2 regions of the Paenibacillus sp. FSL E2-0190 genome follow, and region 1 is predicted to be linked to the other one. Evidence: riboswitches for the same ligand, from Rfam matches in the RefSeq annotation. Region 1 holds a riboswitch; the other holds the start of a gene.
The links. A riboswitch is a leader RNA that binds a small molecule or an ion and turns the genes downstream of it on or off. The one in region 1 is predicted to bind S-adenosylmethionine.

Region 1 (3,413 bases):
CAAGCACCGCAACCAGTGTCAGGCTAAAAAATGTAAGTAGTACTTTTTTCATTGTAAATCCCCCTCTAATCTATATTTTGTATTGAATAAGGATATATATGGATGTACCTTATTTCCGTGTGTAATGTTTTACGAGTCGGTCACCGGCCATTTGTAGCAATTGCACCAGTACGACAATAAATATTATAGAAACAATCATAATCTCCGTCTCATAGCGGTGGTAGCCGTAACGAATCGCCAAGTCACCTAATCCGCCGCCCCCAACCATACCAGCCATTGCTGTATAGGAGACCAGTGTAACCAGTGTGATCGTAACTCCAGCTAGCAGACCTGGACGAGCTTCTGGCAAAAGAACACGCATAACGATTTGGTTCGTCGATGCTCCCATACCTTGTGCGGCTTCGATGACTCCGCGGTCTACCTCTCTTAACGACGTCTCTACCAAACGGGCAAAAAACGGAGCTGCACCAATCACCAGAGGTGGAATCGTACCGAGTACACCAATGGAGGTTCCAACAACGGCTTTGCTGAAAGGAATTAGAGCCACCATCAAAATGATAAAGGGTACGGAACGTAGGATATTTACAAGTAATGATAAGACCGAGTAAGTTACTCTGATTACTATACTATTCGATTTCCCCCATAAATACAATAGAATTCCGAGTGGTAAACCAAGAATAATTGTGAACAATCCGGAAAAAAATATCATTTTTATAGTAGCAACCGTAGCATCCATCATTTCTTGCCAATTTAGATCTGCAAAATTCATTACGAAATCACCTCCACATCAAGGCCTTGAGCAATTAGTCTGGAGATCGTTACAGCAATCGCCTCAGCTGGCCCTTCGAACCGCACAATCATCTGTCCATAAGGCACATCTTTAATCGTTGAGATGGTACCATGTAAGATTGCAAAGCTTACACCCGTATCACGCACGACATCGGATAGTGCCGAGCCGTAAGTTTTTTCTCCGAAAAAAGTAATTTTGACAGCTTGAGAGTTATCCCCTGCAGCAGCATCAAGCGCCACTCGAAGAGGTCCTTCATTCTGTGTCTCACTGCGGATGAAATCGCGTGTAACCTCATGCTGCGGCTTGAGAAATACCTCTGTAACTTTGCCTTGCTCAACAATCCCACCACCATGAATGACCGCGACACGGTCGCAGATGCTCTGGATTACATGCATTTCATGTGTGATCAGCACAATGGTCAAATGGAATCTTTTATTAATATCGAGTAGCAGCTTAAGAATGGAATCTGTTGTCTGGGGATCAAGCGCAGAAGTGGCCTCGTCACACAGCAGCACATCAGGGTCACTGGCTAGTGCCCGGGCGATGCCGACCCGCTGCTTTTGTCCTCCAGATAACTGAGAAGGAAACTTATCTTTATGTTCTTCAAGCCCAACTAGAGCGAGCAGGTCTTTGACTTTTGTATCAATAGCTGTTCTCGACGTACCTGCAAGGCGCAGTGGAAAGGCAATATTATCGTACACGGTCGCTGAAGACAGCAAATTGAAATGTTGAAAAATCATCCCAATCTTGCGCCGCTGTTCCTGCAGCTGACCTTGGTTAAGACTGGTTAGCTCAACACCGTCTACCCAGACCTCTCCTTCTGTCGGACGTTCCAACAGATTAATGCAACGGATCAATGTACTTTTCCCGGCTCCAGAGTGGCCGATGACTCCGAATATTTCACCTTTCTCGATGGACAGATTCAATCCAGAAAGTGCTGTTGCCGCATTACTCCCTTTTCCATAAACCTTTGTTATCCCTTTTAGATTAATCAACTCTCGTCGCCCCCCCTTTATACTTCACTTATTCTATACAAAAAAACCTCCAACGATCGATGCAGATCGCAAGAGGCTCTGTGGGTTTATTAAGACAATGCCTTCTCATCTGCCAACGACCGCAACCTGCGCCATTGTAGGAATTAGCACCATGACATTTGTACAACGCTTCCCGCGCTGGTTACAAATCGGTTGCCGGGCTTCATCGGGCCTATCCCTCCGCCGCTCTCGATAAGATAAAGTTATGAAATTATATTTTTTCTGAAATCGTACATACTTTAATGCAAGCATAAGTATAGTGAGTTTATCGATTTTTGTCAAAAGGAAATATATTGAACAATTACGATTTTATGCTCTTTACCTTGCTTATTTCCTTACGCAGCTGTTCATTGCTGTAGCTGAATGCCGCGATTAATGTCTTACAGTTCATTTCGAGCGATTGTTTTAAATCCTCAAGATGGCTATCCAGATCCTCGAGCTGAATTTTGTCATGCAGACCTTGGTGCCGCTGCCACAAATCATCCTGCATTTCGGAATTCATATAATGAATTTCAGCATTTCTGCGCTTGCGTAAATTCTCCAATGGATCGCGGTAGGAGTTCTTAATCTCTTCCAGTTGATCCGCTAATGCAGGATGCACATTCAATAATTGAAGCTGACGCAGCACTGTAAAGTAAGAAAAGTGCGTTTTTAATTTGGATGTTTTGAGATCATAAAAATGATTCAGTACCGTCCCAAGCTTGTCCAGAAGAGAGAAAACCCGGATAAAGCCATCTTTATAAAAATAAACATAACGTGCATAATCGCCCTGTTCCACCGGTGTCATATCATCCATATAACCCGCAATCACTAATTTCCGGTAAAAAGCGGCCGCGAACCAACTTTGCTCCAGTTCATCCAGAGAGGAAATCAGCCCACGTGTCCAAATCTCCAGCTTGCGGTATTCATGGTCATTATCCTCATGGGCACTCATTTCCTTGCGCAGCAATGCTGCAAAAGTGGCCATATTCTCCATCGCATCAGCCAACACACCGCTGTTCTTTCGAGGCGGCTCTCCAAGTAATACCCGCAGCATATCCCAGTCCTCCTAAAGTTTTGTTCAGCGTCTGCTTCCATGGACTGCTTCGTACAAAACTCGCGACGTAAGCATCGGCCAATCAGCTCCACGATATACCGATTTCCACTTTATTATTCCGCGGGTGAAGCACCTCTATCCACGGAGGGAATGTTCTACCAAGGCGGTGGAATCATTGGGCTCGTTACATTTTTTCCAGACACGACACTACTCGCGCGATTTAGCTGCCAGACTCTTACACTCATATAACATAAGACACCAAACAAACTGGCAATCAGTAAAATATGAGCCAAAGCGGCAAATATGTACAGCCTTTCATTATCTAGAGTGTAAACCACAGCCGCCCCACTAAATACCTGCATCAAGCATAACAGCACTGCAGCTACACCCAGCGCTCTAAGCTCTGGATAATCCTTATGTTTCCAAAATGCTAAATGCCCAAGCAGCGCAGTAAGCATGAATAAGATTAAAGCCGCAATCCGATGCGTAAAAACAACACCTACACCTCCGGAAAGCTCCGGAACCCATTCTCCATTACAAAGCGGCCAACCCG
Region 2 (3,413 bases), 3.1 Mb from region 1:
CTTGCGGAATACATACAGCATCCCACAGCCTAACGTCAACATTAGACCTATAACGGCAAAATAACCGTATTTCGTATGCAATTCCGGCATATGATCAAAGTTCATCCCATAGATTCCGGTAATTACGGTCAAAGGCATGAATATCGTTGTAATCGCGGTAAATACTCTCATAATTTCATTGGCGCGGTTGGCGATACTGGATTGGTAGGCCTCACGTAAGTTGCCCATGAGATCGCGGTACGTCTCAAAGGTTTCGGATATTTTAACTGCATTTTCATAAATGTCGCTAAAGTATTTCTGCAGCTGATCATCAATCAGACGGAGGTCTTTTTTATTCAGGGTATTGATAACCTCTTTCTGTGGTCCCAGCATCTTCTTTAACCATAAGATCTCACTTCGCAGACCGATAATCTCACTCAGATGAGATTTCTTGGTATGCATTAGGATATCCTCTTCAAGCTTCTCAATCCGGGCTTCAATTCGGTCACCTACGGAGAAATAATTATCTACGACAAGGTCGATAAGCAGGTAAAGGAATTGGTCGGGTTCGCTAACCTCTTGTTCCCATAACATGGGCTTCAGGACGCGTAGCTCGTGAATCTTTTGTTTCGTTACAGTAATAATATAATGTCTGCCCAAGAATATATTGAGCGCCCGCAGGAAGATTTCCTCATCATCAAAGCGGATGCTGTTTACAACAATAAAGTAATGACTTTCGTATATTTCGATCTTTGGACGTTGATCCTCTTCACTAAGGCAATCCTCAACAGCGAGATCATGCAGGTTGAACAGGGGCTGAAGCAGCTCCAAATCCTCCACATCTGCATCAATCCAATAGAACCCTTCTGTTGGGGGTGTCAATGTTTCATCAATTTCATCAATAGGTGTAAAAACCCCTGCATTCACCAGCCGGATTTTCATCTGATTCCACTCCTTCTATCCCCGGGTCTTCACCAGGGACTGCTAATTAAGCACAGAGAAAAAATCAGCTTGGCCGGCGTTACAATCAATACAAGAGGCCGAATGACGATTCGAGGGCATGAAGAAGAACTGCTCCCGCCGCCGGCAAGCTGATGATTATCCTGTGTGGTTGCTCATTCTGTACACTTAATTGCGAGCTCGGGTCGCCTTCCATTCTTCTTCTCACCTCTTCTTTTCGTTCAGGTATGAAATACTTGTCTAGTATAACAACGGAGTATGCCTCTTTCAAGCAAATTTATTGTTACTTTGAGGCTACTTCAGCATTGTATGGACTTGACGAAAAGGAGGTTCATGATTTAAAGTAAATTTTAAAGAAGTTTAAACTGAATACAGCTAAATCTTATCAAGAGCAGGTGGAGGGACTAGCCCTATGAAACCCGGCAACCGGCGTGTGAACGCACGGTGCTAATTCTTGCGGAACTTTGCTGACGACTAAACCTCGTCCAAAAGTTTCTGGCAGATGAGAGAGGCGCATATGACTGTAGATATGACCTTTCTCGTTTTCCGAGAAAGGTCTTTTTATTGTTCAGAAAGCCGCGATGTGACAACATAACCTAAATACAGTTAAGGAGTGGAAAGACAATGCCAATTAAAATTCCCGACAGTTTACCAGCAAAAGAAATACTATCCGGTGAAAATATTTTTGTGATGGATGATAGTTTGGCTTTCCATCAGGATATCCGTCCACTAAGGATTGCTATTCTGAATCTCATGCCGACTAAAGAAACGACGGAGACTCAATTGCTGCGTTTAATAGGAAATTCACCGCTACAGGTTGACGTTACCTTGCTGCATCCACGCTCACATACTTCTAAGAATACTTCTGCTGAGCATTTGAGAAGCTTTTACAAAACTTTTGACGAGATCAGCCACCGCCGTTTGGATGGTCTTATTGTTACAGGAGCACCCGTAGAGCAAATGGAGTTTGAGGAAGTATCCTATTGGGAAGAGCTAAAAGAGATTTTTGAATGGAGCAAGGATAATGTGACCTCGACCATGCATATCTGTTGGGCGGCGCAGGCAGGGTTGTATCATCATTTTGGTGTTCGTAAAGTAGCTTTGCCTGAAAAATGTTTTGGAGTATTCTCCCATACGATTAATCAAAATAACATTAAATTGCTGCGCGGCTTTGACGAGGTATTCCATGTACCGCATTCCCGTCATACCGATGTCTCCCGCGAAGATATTGAGAGCAATCCAGATCTGCAGATTCTGGCGGAATCCGAAGAAGCTGGTATGTATCTAGTAGCTACGACCGACGGCAAACAAATATTTGTGACCGGACATTCCGAATACGATCCATTATCCTTGAAATGGGAATATGATCGTGATTTGGAGAGGGGCATGGAGATGGCCTTGCCGAAACACTATTTCCCTAAAGATGATCCAGAACGAACACCTCCTGCAGTGTGGCGTGCACATGCCAACTTATTATTCTCTAATTGGCTCAATTACTATGTATATCAAGAGACACCTTACGATATCGACCCGATTGTTTATTAAGATCAGCGCTACATTACAATTTAGGAGGCATTTATCATGGACGACAAACTTAGGATTGAAAGTAGACTGGCACAAATAGGTTCACAAGAAGATCCGGCTACCGGAGCCATTAATTTTCCTATCTATAATGCTACGGCATTCCGTCACCCGAAGCTTGGGCAGAGCACAGGTTTCGATTATAGCCGTACCAAAAGTCCAACCCGTTCCGTACTAGAGAATGCGGCTGCGGAATTGGAGTCTGGTGATGCAGGTTTTGCCTGTAGTTCTGGGATGGCAGCTATTCAAACCATATTTACCCTGTTTGGGCAAGGCGATCACTTGATCGTTTCGCTGGATCTTTACGGAGGGACCTATCGTTTGTTGGAACGAATTATGTCCAAGTTTGGAATCACTGCTTCCTATGTAGATACGAATGATTTGGATGCGCTTGAGGCTTCACGCCTTCCAAATACGAAGGCGATATTTATTGAAACGCCAACGAATCCTTTGATGATGGTTACGGATATTGCAGCAGTAGCTACTTGGGCCCGTCATCATGGGCTGCTCACAATTGTAGACAATACACTGCTGACTCCATTTTTCCAGCGTCCTCTGGAATTAGGTGCAGACATTGTAGTCCATAGTGCTACCAAATATTTGGGCGGACACAATGATGTACTTGCTGGTCTTATTGTATCTAAAGGGGCTGAATTATCCGCTGAAATAGCGATTCTACATAACTCTATTGGCGCTGTGCTTGGGCCAACAGACAGTTATCAGCTGATGAGAGGCATGAAGACACTGGCCCTGCGTATGGAACGGCACGAGAGTAATGCGCTAGCAATTGCCCGCTATCTACAAGGGCATCCGGCGATTGCGGAAGTGTTCCATCCAGGTCTGCCGGATCATCCGGGATATGAAATCCAGAATCGCCAGTCCTCGGGCAATAC

Region 2: linked by a shared signal. The riboswitch ahead of metA (homoserine O-succinyltransferase) and the one ahead of NST25_RS25905 (methionine ABC transporter ATP-binding protein) in region 1 are both predicted to bind S-adenosylmethionine.

Annotation. Positions count from the first base shown of each region.
Region 1 is NZ_CP150306.1:5,900,831-5,904,243, forward strand. It holds gene NST25_RS25895 (MetQ/NlpA family ABC transporter substrate-binding protein) at 1-52, opposite strand, end outside; gene NST25_RS25900 (methionine ABC transporter permease) at 110-769, opposite strand; gene NST25_RS25905 (methionine ABC transporter ATP-binding protein) at 769-1,785, opposite strand; SAM riboswitch class I at 1,888-2,023, opposite strand; gene NST25_RS25910 (Cthe_2314 family HEPN domain-containing protein) at 2,126-2,860, opposite strand; gene NST25_RS25915 (heme A synthase) at 3,016-3,413, opposite strand, start outside.
Region 2 is NZ_CP150306.1:1,948,834-1,952,246, forward strand. It holds gene corA (magnesium/cobalt transporter CorA) at 1-921, opposite strand, end outside; SAM riboswitch class I at 1,319-1,448, shown strand; gene metA (homoserine O-succinyltransferase) at 1,564-2,484, shown strand; gene NST25_RS08305 (PLP-dependent transferase) at 2,521-3,413, shown strand, end outside.